DNA from 3 places in the Streptomyces sp. RPA4-2 genome. Region 2 is predicted to be linked to each of the others. Evidence: riboswitches for the same ligand, from Rfam matches in the RefSeq annotation. Region 2 holds a riboswitch; each other region holds the start of a gene.

Region 1 (5,936 bases), 3.1 Mb from region 2:
CACGTACGCCAGCGGCGGGAACCCGGCGGGCAGCGCGCCCACTCCGATGACCAGCTTGCCGCTCCTGGCCACCGACTTGGGCAGTTCGGCGCTGATGGACTTGACCTCGGGCACCTTGAGATCGGCCTGCTGTGCGGCGCCGTTGGACAGCGCGCCCAGGGTGACGGTGCCGGGGGCCGCGTCGCCGGTCGTGGTGGCGGCGTCGCTCTCGCCCCCGCACGCGGCGAGCCCGGTGGCGAGGGTGGCGACCGCGGTGGACACGGCCAGGCCACGGAGGAGTCCGGTGCGGAGGGTGCGACTACGGGGAGTGGTACGGGCATCGGTACGGGTGCGCATGGTCGTCCTTGTCAGGTGTGCGGTGAGGGCGTCGTGCGGATGGGCGGGTGAGCGGGTGAGCGGTGTCCGGGGGCGGGATCAGAGCACCTTGCTCAGGAAGTCCCTGGTCCGCTCGTGTGCCGGGTGGTCCAGCACCTGGGCGGGCGGCCCCTGTTCGACGATCCGGCCGGCGTCCATGAAGACCACCCGGTCGGCGACCTCGCGGGCGAAGCCGATCTCGTGGGTGACGATGAGGAGGGTGGTGCCGCTGGTGGCCAGGTCCTTGATGACGGCGAGGACCTCACCGACCAGTTCGGGGTCGAGGGCGGAGGTGGGTTCGTCGAAGAGGATGACTCCGGGCCGCAGCGCGAGAGCGCGGGCGATGGCCACTCTCTGCTGCTGGCCGCCCGACAGCTGCCGGGGAAAGGCGGCGGTTCTGTCGGCGAGCCCGACCCGGCCCAGCAGGGTGCGCGCCAGTTCCCGCGCTTCGGGCTTGCTCAGCCGCCCGGTGGCGACGGGCGCGGCCGCCACGTTGTCGAGCACCGTCAGGTGCGGGAACAGGTTGAAGTTCTGGAAGACGAAGCCGATCCGGCTGCGCTGGGCGAGGATGGCCCGCTCGCTCAGTTCCTTGAGCCGCCCGCCGTGCCGTCGTACGCCGATCGGCTCGCCGTTCAGGCTGACATGGCCGATCTCGGGCTTCTCCAGGTGGTTGATCACCCTGAGGAGCGTGGACTTGCCGGAGCCGGACGGTCCGAGGACGACGGTGACCTCACCGGGCCGGACGGTCAACTCCACGCCGTCCAGGACACGTTGAGTCCCGTACCACTTGTGCACGTCATGGACCTCGACCGCCGCGGGCCGGACGTCGGGCTGCTCCGTCACCTCGGCGGTCACAGGGCCGCCTCCTTCCGGGCACGGTCCCGCAGGTCGCGCAGACCGGTGCGGAGTCTCTGCAGCGGGGTGGGCGGCAGGGTGCGCAGCGCGCCCCGCGAGTAGTACCGCTCGACGTAGAACTGGACGACCGACACGACGCTCGTGAGGATCAGGTACCAGACGGTGGCGACCAGCAGCAGCGGCACGATGTCGCCGGGGTAGGTGCTGCCCATGCTCTGCACCGAGCCGAACAGGTCGAGCAGGGAGACGTAGAAGACCAGCGAGGTGCCCTTGATCAGGCCGATCAACTGGTTGACGTAGTTGGGGGTGATGGAGCGCAGGGCCTGCGGGAACACGATCCTCGTGAACTGGTAGCCCTTCGGCAGACCCAGCGCGGAGGCCGCCTCGTGCTGGCCCTGGTCGACGGAGAGGATGCCGCCGCGTACCACTTCGGCCGCGTACGCCGCTTCGTTGAGGCTCAGTCCGACGACCGCGACGACCATGTCCGTGGCGAGCCGGGACTCGTCGAACGTGAGGAAGGCGGGGCCGAACGGCACGCCGAGGCTCAGCGTCCGGTAGAGCGCGGAGAAGTTGTAGAGGAAGAGCAGGACGACGATCAGCGGCACCGACCGGAACAACCAGATGTAGACCCAGCTCACGGCACGCAGCACCGGACTCCGGGAGAGCCGTGCGAGCGCGAGCAGGATGCCGCCCAGCAGTCCCGACACGGCGCTGTAGAGGGTCACTTCGAGGGTGATGAGCAGGCCGTCGAGGATCGTGGGACGCAGGAACCAGTACTGGAACCTGTCCCACTGGAAGAACGGGTTGGTGGCCAGGCCGTGGACGACCTGGGCGACCAGGACCAGCACGACCGCCGAGACGATCCAGCGGCCCGGCCGGCGCAGCGGCAGCACCCGCTGCGCGGCGTACGGCCTCGGTTCGGCCACGGGAGCGGGAGGTGGTTCCGCCGTGCCCAACGGCACGGCGGAGCCGAGGGATTCACTCATGGAGGGCTCCAGGCGGCTCGGACTCCCCCGGCACGGCCCGTACGACGAGACGACGGGCACGCGCAGGGGGGAACGAACCCGATGCGGGGACGAGAAGGGGGGCCACCGGAAGCCCGCCGGTTCGGCGGCGGCACACGGTGGTTCGGAGATCACCGACCCCGAGATCGGACACCGAGGATCAAGGACCGGGGGTACAGGGACCGGGAATTCGGCGACCGGGGTTCAGCAACCGGCGGTCAGCGAGGGGGGTACGTCAGCCCTGACAGAGACAGCGGGCGCCGGGAGAGGGACAACACCGTGCCGTACGGGCGCTGCCGCCGTCGGCGAGGTGCCGCGCGGGGCGACGGTTCATGAGCACGCGGTCGCGGCCGTGGGACCGCGAGGCGGTCTTCCCCTGGGCTGCGTACATCGCGGTCACCGTCACCGTTCCGGCCCGTGGGCCCTCGTGCCGACCGGAGTTGTTCCGGTCCGATGCGGCGTAAGTTAGGCACGGCCCCGAACGGATGTCAACGCTCGGCAGCCCGGATGACCACGTGGTGAGACCGCGCGGGCGCCTTCTTGACGAGCCCACGGAGCGGACCGAGACTGACGGGGACGGTCACGATTGTCAGCGCCCTTCGCACGGTTCCTTCCGTGCGGAGCGGTTGATCGGCCCCGGCCCGCTGACAGGCAACCCTTCCACCGCGACGGGGTGCCCCGGGTGACGACCGGGTCCCGCCGGAGCGGCGGGGCAAGCGTGGTCTCGCCTCTCGCGAGCCCCGGACACGGGAGCGACGGGAATGACCGGAAAGGGCACGAACGGTCTGACCAGGCGCCTGCACATCGATCTGCTGCGGGTCTCCAGCGCCTACTAGTCCACGGTCCGGACGGTACGTCAGCGCAGTCACTCCGTTCCGCCGCTGCCGCCCTCCGGGTGGCGGGGCTTCGCCGTCCCCTGGAGAGTCATGCCCGAGACAGTCTCGCTCAGTCCGACCGCCGCCACCTCCCACCACTGCGCCTCGGCCTCGCCTGCCGCGGGAGCGCTTGTCGCCGCGGCCCCTCGGGGTGCGGCCCCCTCGCGTGGACACCGCATCCGCAGTCGCATCGGTGTCGGTCCGGCAGGCGGCTTCTATCCCGCGCCGCACCGGTATCAGCTGTACCTCTCCGAGGGCTGTCCGCGCTCGCTGCGCATCTCGATCACCCTCGGCCTGCTGGGGCTGCGCGACTCGGTCACCAGCACGCTCCTGACGGGGCCCTCCGGGACGCCGGACGCCTGCGCCGCGCTGCGGGCCGCGTACGAGGCCACCTGGCACCACTACGACGGTCCGCTCACCGCGCCGGCGCTGTGCGACCGCTGGAGCGGACGCGTCGTCAGCAATCACACCCCCGACATCCTGCGCGACCTCGGCGAACTCCCAGGCTGCCGCGACGGCAACGGACTCCCGCGGCTGCACCCGCCGTTCCTCGCCGCGGACATCGACACCTTCCGCGTCTTCCTGGACCGGAACCTCACTCCGGCCGCCGGGTCGACGGCGCGGTCCGCCGCGCTCGACTCGCTCGATCGCCAACTCGCGTCGAACCAGCATGCGTTGGGCGACGAGTTGACGGCCGCCGACGTCGACCTGTGGGTGGCCCTCACCAGCCTCGGCACGGAGGACGTCCTCTCCCCGTACGGCCGTCTGCGGGACTACGTCCGCCGGCTAGGCGCCCGTCCGGCCTTCCACGAAGCCGTGCGCCGGGTCTGACGGGCCGTCGGGACGTCTCCCCGGACGACCGGGCCGCGCCCACGGCAAGGCCGCGGCGGACAGCCCCCGGCCACTCGGGGGTTGTCCGCCGTTTCGTCCTCGGCCCGCCGGCCAGGACGCGGCCGCGGGAACCGTGTGACATCGGCCGCCGTGTCCGACGGACCATGGAGCAGGGTCACCACCTGCCGCCGCGCCGACGGCGGGCGGTGATCCGTCGGCTCAGCCCTTGACGCGGGTGAAGACGAGTGTGCCGACGACGGTGGTCAGGCCGCGGAGCATGCCCAGCTGGTTCCAGCCCATGTCGAACTGGTCGCGGTCCACGGTGAACTCCGCGGCGAGGGTGACGTCTTCGGCGCTCGCCGCGGTGACCCGGGCGACGAGGGGCTGCGGCCGGGTGATGCCGCGCACGGTCAGCTGCCCGGTGACCTCGACGGTGTCGTTCTGGGCGACGACCGCGTTGTCCACCGCGAAGGTGATCGTGGGGTGCCGCTCCACGTCGAAGAGGTCGGCCGAGCGGAGGTGCTTGTCACGCTTGCCGTTCTTGGTGTCGAGAGACGCCACGTCCAGGGTGACGGTGCCGCGGGCGGTCCCGTCGGCCTGCACCTCGCCCTCCCCGGTGACAGCGGCGAAGTCGCCCTTCACCGTGACCAGACCCCACATCGTCTTGTGCCGGATGACGACGCTGGTGCGGGCGGGGTCGAGCTGCCACAGGCCGGTTTCGACGGCGACGGTCATGAGAGTTCTCCAGACGCTTAACGGTTACAGGTGAGGCACGGGCCGTGGGACAACCAGCAGTCATCCAAATTTGGACGATCACAGGCTAGCCCGTTCTTCAAATTTGGACAACCGGTAGACTGTGACACCATGGCCGACTTTCTCGCCCCCGCTGACCTGCCCGAACACGAGTCGGGCAGCGAAGACGGCCTGCTGCCGACCGAGCTGCGGTCCTGGATGCGGCTGCTGGCGGCGGCCGGGGCGATCGAGCAGCAGTTGCGCGCTCGCGTCAAGGACGCCCTCGGTGTCTCGCACGACGAGTTCCTGGTGCTGTGCCTGCTGGCCGACCAGCCCGGATCCAGCCTCCGCATGACACAGATCGCCGAGCTGCTGGGCCGCCCCAAGACACGGCTGACCTATCAGGTGGCCTGTCTGCAGCACGCGGGACTGATCACGCGGCGCTCGGCGTGCGGGGACAAGAGGGGTATCGAGGTGGCGCTCACGGAGAAGGCGCGCACACTGCTGCGCGAGTCCTCGCGCCCGCTGGCCGACGCCGTCTCACAGGCCATCGCCCGAACGGCCTGCGCGCAGCGGTACGAGCAGCTGCACGACTTGTTGCCGCCCGCCGAGGCCCCCGGCCACGGGTCGTGAGGCGGGGCGGCCGGGGAAGACCGTGAGCGGGACGGCCCCGAAGGCCGGCTGAGGAACCGCCCCGCGACGACCTCGCGGGTCAGAAGCCGGGGAAGACGCGTCGCAGATCGTCCAGTGTGAGGGCGTCTCCCTTCAGGTTCACCCCGGCCGGGGTGTGGGCGGGGGCGTGGCGGCCGGTGACGAGCCGCAGCCACCACTCGGCCGGGGCGCTCAGCACGGCGTCGGGCTCGGCGGGCTCGTCGACGAGCGCGACCGAGTCACCCAGGTCGAGCCCGAACGCACGCACCGGAGACACCGTCCGTACCGCGATACGGGCGTGGCGACCGCCCAGGGCGTCGGCCTTGCCGAGGAACCCTATGAGCAGACCGGCCTGGGCCAGGAGCGGCTCGGTCGCCACCGGCAGCAACGCCGCCGTCGGGTCGAAGGCCACCTCGACGTCCCAGGTGTGGTGGGCGAACTCGCTGAGCCGAAGGCCCGCCAGCGTCGCGACGTCCACGGGTGCCGGCAGGAAGCCGAGCTCCACGCGGAGTTCCTCCCGGACCCGGGTGTCCAGCGCCTCGTAACCGCGCACGAGTCGCTCGTTGGCGTCCACGAAGCCCTCGGCGCGCTCGGCCGGGGACATCGCGTCCCAGCGGGCCCACACCGACTTGTT
Region 2 (5,936 bases):
GATCTCCTTGGCGATGGAAACACCATCGTTGGTGATCGTGGGGGCGCCCCACTTCTTCTCGAGGACGACGTTGCGGCCCTTGGGGCCAAGGGTGACCTTGACGGCGTCGGCGAGCTGGTTCATCCCGCGCTCGAGACCGCGCCGTGCCTCCTCGTCGAACGCGATGATCTTGGCCATGTGAAGTGGTCCTCCCGGACTGGGGTGGATTGCTCCGGACCGCGCTGGCGCCCGCGACGGACGGCCTGCCTGCCACCGTGGTTCCTTGCACCACCTGGCCTGCGGGCCTCACCGACCCGGTCCTTCGTTATCACTCTCACCTTCAGAGTGCTAACGCAATGATTAGCACTCGCCCCTGCCGAGTGCAAGCGACTCGGGAGGATCCCCAGGTGAACAGGGGCGGCACGACCGTCCTCCGAAGGGGGTCCGCGACCGCTCCCGCGAGGTCACGCGGACGCCCCGGGAGGAGCCGCGGACAGGGTCCCCGCAGGTTCGCGGCCGGGCACCCGGAAGATTCAGGGCCGGATCCCGGTCGGTCCACGGACATACCGAAGGGCTCGCACCCCAGCGGGATACGAGCCCTTCGTCACGTCGAACAGTCAGTCGGCGCGTGCTTCAGCCGGTCGCGAGCCGGACCATGTCCGCCTGCGGCCCCTTCTGGCCCTGCGAGATCTCGAAATCGACCCGCTGACCCTCTTCCAGGGTGCGGTAGCCGTCCATCTGAATCGCGCTGTAGTGGACGAAAACATCCGCACCACCGTCGACCGCGATGAAGCCGTACCCCTTCTCCGCGTTGAACCACTTGACGGTGCCCTGAGCCATGCCTAACTCCCCTATTACTGGCCCTTGCACAGGACCGCACTTCGCGGACCCGGGTCAGACCTCCACCCCCCAACGGATTGGGGGTGTGCGCCGGAACGCGTCGACCGCGGCTGAATGTATCTGCCCAACTGCCGTCTGCAACAGGTCAATCGGACGAGAATTCTGGGCAGGCCCGATCGGGAATATAGGGAGAATTCGCGAAGATTCAGGGCAACTCGGGCCCCATAAAGGCCACATAAGACTCAAAAGCGCCGGGCACTTTGGCCACTTCTTATCGCAGGCGGTACGTGCACTCATATGCACCCGGCATGGATAACGCGGCGGGTTCCCCAACTGTACCCCGCTCAACCATACAGAATTGCCCCCTCCGCTTCTCTCACGGAGGGGGCAATTCGGTGAACTCTCGGTGATTGGCATTACCCACGGTAATGATCTCACCGTGGGTAATCGCCCGTCAGCCTCCGGCGACGGCGGGGATGATCGACACGCCCGCGCCGTCCGGCGTCGCCGTCTCCAGGCCCTGCTCGAAGCGGACGTCGTCGTCGTTGACGTACACGTTGACGAACCGGCGCAGCTTGCCCTCGTCGTCCAGCACGCGCGCGGCGATGCCCGTGTGGTTCTTCTCCAGGTCGGAGATCACCTCGCCGAGGGTTCCTCCCTCGGCGGTCACCTCGGACCGGCCACCGGTGTAGGTGCGCAGGATGGTGGGGATGCGGACGTTGACGCTCATGCGGTGACCTCCCGGTCGGATGGTGGCGTACGGCTGGAAGCGCCCCGGCGGGGGCGCGCGGAACTGCGCGGCCGGCCCTCACGGGCCCGCGGCCGGGGAACGGCCTCCCCCGGCCGGGCGGCTACGCGAGGCCGGCCTCACGGAAGGAGTCCAGGCTGGGACGGATGGTCGCGGTCAGCCCCGTGCCGGCCACCGCGTCCAGCGTCTTGAGGCCGTCACCGGTGTTCAGCACGACCGTGGTGAGCGTCGGGTCGAGCAGCCCGTTCTCGATCAGCTTCTTGGCCACACCCACCGTCACACCGCCGGCCGTCTCGGCGAAGATGCCCTCGGTACGCGCCAGCAGCTTGATCGCGTCGACCACCTGCTCGTCGTTCACGTCCTCCACCGCCCCGCCCGTCCGCCGCGCGATGTCCAGCACGTACGGGCCGTCGGCGGGGTTGCCGATGGCCAGCGACTTGGCGATGGTGTTCGGCTTCTGGGGCCGGACGACGTCGTGGCCGGCCTTGTAGGCGACGGACACCGGTGAACAGCCCTCGGCCTGCGCGCCGAAGATCTTGTAGGGCTTGTCCTCGACGAGGCCGAGCTCGATCAGCTCCCGCAGCCCCTTGTCGACCTTGGTCAGCTGGGAACCGGAGGCGATCGGCACGACGAGCTGGTCGGGCAGCTGCCAGCCGAGCTGCTCACAGATCTCGTACGCGAGGGTCTTGGACCCCTCCGCGTAGTACGGCCGCAGGTTGACGTTGACGAAGCCCCAGCCCTCACCGGCCGGGTCGCCGATCAGCTCGGAGCAGAAGCGGTTCACGTCGTCGTAGTTGCCCTCGATGCCGACGAGCTCGCCGCCGTAGACCGCGGCCATGACGATCTTGCCTTGCTCCAGGTCGTGCGGGATGAACACGCAGGAGCGGAAGCCGGCGCGGGCGGCGGCGGCACCCACCGCGCCGGCGAGGTTGCCGGTCGAGGAGCAGGAGAGGGTGGTGAAGCCGAAGGCGCGGGCGGCCTCGATGGCCTGGGCGACGACGCGGTCCTTGAAGGAGTGCGTCGGGTTGCCGGAGTCGTCCTTGACGAAGAGCCTGCCGGGGTCGACGCCCAGCTCGCGGGCGAGGTTGTCGGCCTTGACGAGCCTGGTCCAGCCCGGGTTGATGTTCGGCTTGTCGGCGACGTCGGCCGGGACCGGGAGCAGCGGCGCGTAACGCCAGATGTTCGCGGGGCCCGCCTCGATGCGCGCCCGGAGCTCCTCGGTGTCGTAGGCCGAGAAGTCGTAGGCGATCTCGAGCGGTCCGAAACACTCCTCGCAGGCGAAGACCGGGCCGAGCGGCACGCGGTGGCCGCACTCGCGGCAGGAGAGCGCCGCGGCGGGACCCAGATCGACGGAGCCGGTGGAAGCGGCGGAAAGGGTGGAAGCGGACGGGTTCGCTGAGGTCGCGGCGTCCGGAGTGCTTGCAACAGTCTGCGCAGCCATGGAGGCGAGGCCCTTTCTCCTCATCTTCCTCACGACGCACTTCGCCGTGAGACGGATTTGGCACCTTCCCGAGCCGGGAGCCCCGCGACACGATCGACAATGATCGGTACGAGACCGGCTGGAGGGTTGCCGGGGCTTCATCGGGCCGTATCCCTCTGCCCCTCTGGATGAGCGGTATTCGGTTGTTGGTCTGCTGTCCGGGATGATCTACGACATGCGATGGTCATCCGCGTTGTTCAAGACTGTAACCGAAGGCCAGGACAGTTGAGATAGTCGTCCGAACCGCGAGATGGATCACACCGTGAGACATCGGGTGATCAGACAGTGAGGAGCCGCGACTGTGCTGAAGGAAGTCGAGCGCTGGCTGAGCACACGCTCCTGGTCCGTGACCGATCGCCCGCTCCACAGAATCATGTCCGCCAAGCGCGCGTCGGGCTCCACGGTGAGCGTCGTGCTGCCCGCGCTGAACGAGGAGGAGACGGTCGGCGAGATCGTCGCCGTCATCCGTGAGGACCTGATGCGCCAGGTGCCCCTCGTCGACGAGATCGTCGTCGTCGACTCGGGCTCGACCGACCGCACCTCGCAGGTGGCGGCCGCGGCGGGCGCGCGGGTCGTGCACCGGGACGAGATCCTGCCCCGTATCCCGGCCGTGCCCGGCAAGGGCGAGGTCCTGTGGCGGTCGCTGCTCGTGACGAGCGGGGACATCGTCTGTTTCATCGACGCGGACCTGAGGGAGTTCTCGTCGGACTTCGTCTCCGGGATCGTGGGCCCGCTGCTCACCGAGCCGGGCGTGGACCTCGTCAAGGGGATGTACGACCGTCCGCTGGCCGGCGCCGCGGGGCAGGGCGGTCGCGTCACGGAACTCATGGCCCGCCCGCTGCTGAACATGCACTGGCCGCAGCTGGCCGGGTTCGTCCAGCCGCTCGGCGGTGAGTACGCGGCCCGCCGCTCGCTGCTCGAACAGCTCCCCTTCCCCGTCGGATACGGCGTCGAACTGGGCATGCTCGTCGACGCCCTGCACCTGGTGGGCCTCGACGCGCTCGCCCAGGTCGACGTGGGCGAGCGAAAGCACCGCCACCAGGACGGGCAGGCGCTGGGCCGGATGTCCGCCGCGATCTACCGCACGGCGCAGCTCCGGCTGGCCCGCGGTCACCTCATCCGGCCGTCCCTCACCCAGTTCGAGCGGGGCGAGGACGGATTCGAGCCGCGCACGTACTCGGTGGACACGGAGGAACGCCCCCCGATGGCCGAAATCTCCGAGTACGTCAAACGCAGGGCCGCGTGAACCGCGTCCCTGGTGAGGGGTTGGTGGACGGCGCCACCGGCCCCACCGCCCCGCGGTCCGTGTCCTTCGTCGCATCCGGCCGACGGGAACGTTTGAGCGTTTCGGTGCCGGGCTAGGTTTCGAGGCATGGCTTCAACGGCTTCATCGGCTTCACCGCACGGCGCCCACCGGATCCTCGTCGCGTCCAACCGCGGCCCGGTCTCCTACGAGGTGCGCGAGGACGGCTCCCTCCAGGCCCGGCGCGGCGGGGGCGGGCTGGTCTCGGGCCTCTCCGCGATCGGTCCGGACGCGGGAGCCCTGTGGGTGTGCTCGGCGCTCGGCGAGGGCGACCGCGAGGCGGTCCGGCGCGGGGTCGGCGAGGACGGCGTGCGGATGCTGGACATCGACGCCGCGGTGCACGCGGACGCGTACAACGGGATCGCGAACTCGGTGCTGTGGTTCGTCCACCACATGCTGTACCAGACGCCGCTGGAGCCGGTCTTCGACCAGGAGTTCCGGCGCCAGTGGTCGTCGTACGAGGACTACAACCGCGCGTTCGCGCGAGCCCTGGCGGACGAGGCGGCCGAGGGCGCCGTGGTGATCGTGCAGGACTACCACCTGACCCTGGTCCCGGGCATGCTCCGCGAACTCCGCCCCGACCTGCGCATCGGCCACTTCTCCCACACCCCGTGGGCGCCCGTCGACTACTTCCGCATGCTGCCCGACGACATCGCCGGGCAGGTGCTGCGCGGCATGCTCGGCGCGGACCGGCTGGGCTTCCTGACGCACCGCTGGGCGAACGCGTTCACCGCCTGCTGCGAGGCGCTCGTCGGCGGGCTCGGCGACACCCGGGTCGGCGTGCACGGGCTCGGCGCGGACGCGGACTTCCTGCGCGGGCGCTCCCACGAGGCGGACGTCGCCGAGCGGATGGACGCGCTGCGCGAGCAGATCGGCGAGGGACCCGACGGCCGCGCCCGCAGGGCGATCGTGCGGGTCGACCGCACCGAGCTGTCGAAGAACATCGTGCGGGGCCTGCTGGCGTACCGGCAGCTCCTGGAGGACCGGCCGGAGTGGCGCGAGCGGGTGGTCCACGTGGCCTTCGCCTACCCCTCCCGTCAGGACCTGGCGGTCTACCGGGACTACACGGCCGCCGTGCAGACCCTGGCGGACGAGATCAACTCCCAGTACGCGACACCGGGTTGGACCCCGGTCGTGCTCCACGTCAAGGACGACTTCGCCCGCTCGCTGGCCGCCTACCGGCTCGCCGACGTCGCCCTCGTCAACCCCATCCGGGACGGCATGAACCTCGTCGCCAAGGAGGTGCCCGTCGTCTCCGACGAGGGGTGCGTGCTGGTGCTGTCACGGGAGGCCGGGGCGTACGAGGAGCTGGGCGAGGACGCGGTCACGGTGAACCCGTACGACGTGGTCGGCACCGCGCAGGCGCTGCACGAGGCCCTGTCGCTGTCGGCCGGTGAGCGGGCCGAGCGCACGAAACGGCTCGCCGCGGCGGCGACGGCCCTGCCTCCGGCGCAGTGGTTCCTGGAGCAGTTGCGCGCGCTGGAGGAGTGAGGCCGCCGTCCGCCGGGGATCACCGGACAGCCCTCAGCGGTCCAGCCGGCCGGCCAGTGCCCTCAGCAGGCCGACGACCCCGGCGGGGCCGTCCA
Region 3 (5,936 bases), 1.5 Mb from region 2:
GAACACGAACGAGCCGCTGCGTCCCTCCGACATCGCCGTCGGCTCGCTCACCTTCGTCAAGCCCGAGGGCCTGGAGGAGAAGGACGAGGACTTCCAGCAGGAGATCGCGAAGGCCGCCGTGATGATCGTCCGGCTCCAGCCGGAGAACATCAAGGACAAGCGCGAGCTCGCCTGGTCGCACGAGGGCATCGTGGCGTACTCGAAGATCTGCACCCACGTCGGCTGCCCGATCTCCCTGTACGAGCAGCAGACGCACCACGTGCTCTGCCCCTGCCACCAGTCCACCTTCGACCTCTCCGACGGTGCCCGAGTGATCTTCGGCCCGGCCGGTCATGCCCTGCCGCAGCTGCGCATCGGTGTGAACGACGAGGGCTACCTCGAGGCGCTCGGCGACTTCGACGAGCCCGTCGGTCCTGCATTCTGGGAGCGCGGATGAGTACTACCAGCACCTCCGACTCGCGCTCGCGCGAGAAGGCGCCCGCCGGTGAGCGGGTCGCCGACTGGGCCGACGGCCGCCTGGGGATCTACTCCCTGGCCAAGTCCAACATGCGCAAGATCTTCCCCGACCACTGGTCGTTCATGTTGGGTGAGGTCTGCCTCTACAGCTTCATCGTCATCATCCTCACGGGTGTGTATCTGACCCTGTTCTTCCACCCGTCGATGAACGAGGTGGTGTACCACGGCAGCTACGTCCCGCTGCAGGGCCAGATGATGTCCGAGGCGTTCAACTCGACCATGCACATCTCCTTCGAGGTGCGCGGTGGTCTGCTGATCCGGCAGATCCACCACTGGGCGGCGCTGGTCTTCCTCGCCGGCATGTTCGTGCACATGATGCGCGTGTTCTTCACGGGTGCGTTCCGCAAGCCGCGTGAGGTCAACTGGCTGTTCGGCTTCCTGCTGTTCGTCCTGGGCATGTTCACCGGCTTCACCGGATACTCGCTCCCGGACGACCTGCTCTCCGGCACCGGTGTCCGCTTCATGGAGGGCGCGGTCCTGTCCGTGCCGATCGTCGGCACGTACCTCTCGTTCTTCCTCTTCGGCGGTCAGTTCCCGGGCGGCGACTTCGTGGCCCGCTTCTACTCCGTGCACGTGCTGCTGCTGCCGGGCATCATGCTCGGCCTGGTCGTCGGCCACCTGATCCTGGTCTTCTACCACAAGCACACGCAGTTCGCGGGCCCCGGAAAGACGAACAAGAACGTCGTCGGCATGCCGCTGCTGCCGGTCTACATGGCCAAGGCCGGAGGCTTCTTCTTCCTGGTCTTCGGTGTCATCGCGGCCATCGCGGCGATCGCCTCGATCAACCCGATCTGGACCATGGGTCCCTACCGTCCGGACATGGTGTCCACGGGGGCCCAGCCCGACTGGTACATGGGCTTCTCCGAGGGCCTGATCCGAGTCATGCCGGGCTGGGAGATCAACCTCTGGGGTCACACGCTCGTCCTGGGTGTGTTCATCCCGCTGGTGATCTTCCCGCTGGTCCTGGTCGCGATCGCGGTCTACCCGTTCATCGAGTCCTGGGTCACCGGCGACAAGCGCGAGCACCACATCCTGGACCGCCCGCGCAACGTCCCGACCCGTACCGCGTTCGGCGCGGCCTGGATCAGCTGGTACTTCGTCCTGCTGGTCGGTGGCGGCAACGACATCTGGGCCACGCACTTCCACCTGTCGATCAACTCGATCACCTGGTTCGTCCGGATCGCGTTCTTCGTCGTGCCGGTGCTCGTCTTCATCGCCACCAAGCGGATCTGCCTCGGCCTCCAGCGCCGGGACAAGGAGAAGGTGCTGCACGGCCGCGAGTCGGGCATCATCAAGCGCCTGCCGCACGGTGAGTTCATCGAGGTGCACGAGCCGCTCGGCCAGGAGGCCCTGCACACGCTCACCGCGCACGAGCAGTACCGGCCCGCCGAGATCGGCCCGGTGGTCGACGAGAACGGTGTCGAGCGCAAGGTCAACGGCGCGCAGCGGCTGCGTGCCAAGCTCAGCAAGGGCTTCTACGGGGAGAACAGCCAGATCCCCAAGCCCACGGTCGAGGAGTACGAGGAGATCACGAGCGGCCACGGCCACCACTGATCCCCCGGCCGGTCCTCACCGGTCCCACTGATCGCCACGGCAGGAGCCCCCGTCCCTTGGACGGGGGCTCTTCGCCGTGCCCGGGCTGGATAGGGTGGACCCTGCTTGTACCTGTCTACGAACCCAGGAGCGGCATATGAGTGCTGTGACCCCCGCTGGAGGCGACATCGCGGCGGGCCGTTCCTGGCCCGCCGTGCTGAACGGCCTGCTCGACGGCCGGGACCAGAGCGCGGACGACACGGCCTGGGCCATGGACCGGATCATGAGCGGCGAGGCGACGGACGCGCAGATCGCCGGCTTCGTGGTGGCGCTGCGGGCCAAGGGCGAGACGGTCGAGGAGATCACCGGTCTGGTCCGCACGATGTACGAGCACGCCAAGGTGATCGAGGTGCCGGGGGAGACCGTCGACATCGTCGGTACGGGCGGTGACGGCGCGAAGACGGTGAACATCTCCACGATGTCGTCGATCGTGGTGGCCGGGACCGGCACGAAGGTCGTCAAGCACGGCAACCGGGCCGCGTCGTCGGCGTCCGGTGCCTCGGACGTCCTGGGAAAGCTCGGCGTCAATCTGGAGCTGACCCCGAAGCGGGTGGCGGAGGTGGCCGAGGAGGCCGGGATCACCTTCTGCTTCGCGGTGAAGTTCCATCCGGCGCTGCGTCATGTAGCGGCGGCACGCGGGCAGTTGGGCATCCGGACGGTCTTCAACTTCCTCGGCCCGCTGACCAACCCGGCGCGGGTGAGGGCGCAGGCGGTCGGTGTCGCCGACGCCCGGATGGCGCCGATCATGGCCGGTGTCTTCGCCGAGCGCGGCAACTCCTCGCTGGTCTTCCGCGGTGACGACGGGCTGGACGAGCTGACCACCACGGCGCCGTCGAAGGTCTGGGTCGTGCGGGACGGCAAGGTGACCGAGGAGCGGTTCGACCCGCGGGACGTCGGCCTCGATCTCGTGCCCGTGGAGGCCCTGCGGGGTGCCGACGCCTCGTACAACGCGGAGGTCGCCCGTCGTGTCCTGGACGGCGAGAGGGGGCCCGTACGGGACGCCGTGGTCCTGAACGCGGCGGCGGCGCTGGTGGCGTTGTCCCCGACGGACGCGTCACTGGTGGACCAGCTCAGCGCCGCGATGGTGAAGACGGCTCGGGCCATCGACTCCGGCGCGGCGCGCGCCGCGCTGGACCGCTGGGTGACGGCCACCAACGCGTAGCCCACCGGTGGGCATACCCGTCCTCCCCTCCAGGCCTGGGGTCCCGCCCCCAGGCCCCCGTGTCGGCCTGAACGGCCTTGTCCTCAATCGCCGGACGGGCTGATGGTGCTAAGCCGGGGCATGTATGTCAGCCCGTCCGGCGTTTGAGGACGAGCCCTTCGGGCGATGCGGGGGTCCAGGGGCGCAGCGCCCCTGGTGGGGTCTGGGGGCGCAGCCCCCATGAACGGATGGGTCGGGTAGGGGCGGCGGGGGCGCGTACCGCTATGTGGACGCCGGGGTTGCGGCGGGAAGATCGTGTGGCAGGATGCGGTATCAGGTCATGAGCGACAGCCATCAGGCCCCGGCTTACTGTCCGGCAACCCTCCGTCCGTGGCGGGGTGCCCCGGGTGAAGACCAGGCCGTAGGCAGCGAGGTCTACGGCAAGCGCGGACCCCTCGAGAATCCCAGGGGTCCTGGTCGTTCGAGGGAGCCTTCTGTGAGCAAGCGAATGCGCTAGGGCGTAGAGCCCCGCCGCCGCACACCCCTTTTCACCCTCACCTGCGCCCGGCCGCGCGCGCGTACCTCCGTACGCCCCCGCCCCGCGCGGTGCTTCCGCCTGCCTCTCACAGGAGTGCGCCATGTCTGTCTCCACCGCTGCCGCCGACCAGTCCGTATGTGCCCCGCTGCCTGTTCTGGGCCGTGATGTGACCGTCCCGCTCGTCACCGGCGGCGAGGTCACCTACGCCGCCCTCGACTACGCCGCCAGCGCCCCGGCCCTCCAGCGCGTCTGGGACGACGTCGCCGCGTACGCCCCGTACTACGGCAGCGTGCACCGCGGAGCCGGCTACCTCTCCCAGCTGTCCACCGACCTCTTCGAGAACGCCCGCAGGACCGTCGCGGAGTTCCTGGACTGCCGCGAGGACGACCAGGTCGTCTTCACCCGGTCGACGACCGACTCGCTCAACCTGCTCGCCGCCGCCCTCCCGGCCGACTGCCAGGTCTTCGTGTTCGAGACCGAGCACCACGCCTCGCTGCTGCCCTGGCAGGACGCGCGCGTCACCTACCTCGACGCGCCCCGCACCCCGCGGGGGGCCGTCGCGACCCTGGAGCGCGCCCTCGCCGACCGCGACCCCCACGGACCGGCCCTCGTCTGCGTCACCGGCGCCTCCAACGTCACCGGCGAGCTGTGGCCGGTGCGCGAGCTCGCCGCCGCCGCGCACGCCCACGGCGCCCGGATCGTCCTGGACGCCGCCCAGCTCGCCCCGCACCACCCGGTGTCCGTCGGCGACCTCGGCGTCGACTGGGTCGCCTTCTCCGGGCACAAGCTGTACGCGCCCTTCGGCTCAGGTGTCCTCGCCGGCCGCTCCGACTGGCTGCGCGCGGCCGAGCCCTACCTCGCCGGCGGCGGTGCCAGCCGCAAGGTCGCCCGGCGCGCGGACGGCGGCGTCGACGTCGAGTGGCACGAGGGCGCGGCACGGCACGAGGCCGGCTCTCCCAACGTCATCGGCGCCTACTCCATCGCCTCCGCCTGCAAGGCGCTCACCGAGGAGGGCTTCGACCGGATCGTCGCCCGCGAGCGGCACCTGATCCGCACGGTCCGGGAAGGACTCGCCGAGGTGCCCGCCGTGCGCGTGCTCTCCCTGTTCGGCGACGACGCGCCCCGGGTCGGCGTCATCTCGTTCGTCGTCGAGGGCTGGAACAGCTCGCACTTCGCGGCGGCGCTCTCCGCCGAGTACGGCATCGGGGTGCGCGACGGCCTCTTCTGCGCGCACCCGCTGCTGCGCACGCTGCTCGGCAGCGACCCGCAGACCCAGGGCGAGTGCGGGGCCCCGGAGGCCGCGCCCGGCGAGACGTCCCTCAACGCGATCCGCGTCAGCTTCGGGGCGGGCACCCCGGACGAGCACGTGGAGCGCTTCGTGCGCGCCGTGAAGGAGCTCGTGCGGGACGGTGCGCAGTGGCGCTACCGGACCGAGGGCGGTCGCTGCGTGCCCGCGGTCTGACCCCGGCGGCCGCGGAGGACCCGCGGCGGTACGGAGCGGTGGGGAGCGGTGCGGGGCCAGGAGTCCAGGCCGGTCAGGAAACCAGGCCGGTCAGGAGTCCAGGCCGATCGCGAACGCCGCCTCCAGGTCGTGCTGCGAGTACGTACGGAACGCGACGTGCGTGTCGGTGCCCTCGACCCCCGGGATCTTGCTGATGCTGCCGGGGATGACGTCCGCCAGATCGTCGTGGGCCTTGACCCGGACCATGGCGATCAGGTCGTACGTACCGGTGACGGAGAAGACCTCGCTGACACTGTCCAGTGCGGCGATCGACTCGGCGATCTCGGGGATCCGGTCCACGCTGGTCTTGATGAGCACGATCGCGGTGATCACGGCTGGTTTTCTCCCTCGGGGGCCGCTGCTGGGACTTTCACTCTAGTCGGCTGCCGGAAGCGCACCCACGCGTAGAGGAAGCCCACCGAGAAGCCCACCAGGTGCGCCAGATAGGCGACCCCGGGCCCCGAGGGGCTGCGGCCCGCCGCCAGCCACTGCAGCGCCGCCCAGAACGGCAGCACGATCCAGGCGGGGAAGCGCAGTGGCAGGAAGAAGAGGAACGGGAAGAGACTGGTCACCCGGGCCTTGGGGAACAGGTACAAGAACGCTCCGAGGACCGCGGAGATCGCTCCCGAGGCACCGACCAGGGTCTG

What was found. Region 2 has a riboswitch for S-adenosylmethionine ahead of thrC (threonine synthase). Riboswitches for the same ligand answer to the same signal wherever they lie in the genome.
Region 1: another riboswitch for S-adenosylmethionine. It lies ahead of HEP85_RS32330 (putative leader peptide); the one in region 2 lies ahead of thrC (threonine synthase).
Region 3: another riboswitch for S-adenosylmethionine. It lies ahead of HEP85_RS11785 (aminotransferase class V-fold PLP-dependent enzyme); the one in region 2 lies ahead of thrC (threonine synthase).

Annotation. Positions count from the first base shown of each region.
Region 1 covers NZ_CP050975.2:7,402,203-7,408,138, reverse strand. The annotation lists gene HEP85_RS32345 (ABC transporter substrate-binding protein) at 1-336, opposite strand, end outside; gene HEP85_RS32340 (amino acid ABC transporter ATP-binding protein) at 415-1,209, opposite strand; gene HEP85_RS32335 (amino acid ABC transporter permease) at 1,206-2,195, opposite strand; SAM riboswitch class IV at 2,792-2,938, shown strand; gene HEP85_RS32330 (putative leader peptide) at 2,975-3,049, shown strand; gene HEP85_RS32325 (glutathione S-transferase C-terminal domain-containing protein) at 3,140-3,919, shown strand; gene HEP85_RS32320 (YceI family protein) at 4,139-4,654, opposite strand; gene HEP85_RS32315 (MarR family winged helix-turn-helix transcriptional regulator) at 4,784-5,284, shown strand; gene HEP85_RS32310 (maleylpyruvate isomerase N-terminal domain-containing protein) at 5,364-5,936, opposite strand, start outside.
Region 2 covers NZ_CP050975.2:4,255,208-4,261,143, forward strand. The annotation lists gene groL (chaperonin GroEL) at 1-177, opposite strand, end outside; gene HEP85_RS18465 (cold-shock protein) at 613-819, opposite strand; gene HEP85_RS18470 (MoaD/ThiS family protein) at 1,274-1,549, opposite strand; gene thrC (threonine synthase) at 1,671-3,008, opposite strand; SAM riboswitch class I at 3,026-3,182, opposite strand; gene HEP85_RS18480 (glucosyl-3-phosphoglycerate synthase) at 3,349-4,293, shown strand; gene HEP85_RS18485 (trehalose-6-phosphate synthase) at 4,420-5,841, shown strand; partial or broken gene otsB (trehalose-phosphatase) at 5,875-5,936, opposite strand, start outside.
Region 3 covers NZ_CP050975.2:2,743,774-2,749,709, reverse strand. The annotation lists gene HEP85_RS11800 (ubiquinol-cytochrome c reductase iron-sulfur subunit) at 1-436, shown strand, start outside; gene HEP85_RS11795 (cytochrome bc complex cytochrome b subunit) at 433-2,070, shown strand; gene trpD (anthranilate phosphoribosyltransferase) at 2,207-3,271, shown strand; SAM riboswitch class IV at 3,587-3,703, shown strand; gene HEP85_RS11785 (aminotransferase class V-fold PLP-dependent enzyme) at 3,889-5,250, shown strand; gene HEP85_RS11780 (Lrp/AsnC family transcriptional regulator) at 5,341-5,622, opposite strand; gene HEP85_RS11775 (rhomboid family intramembrane serine protease) at 5,619-5,936, opposite strand, start outside.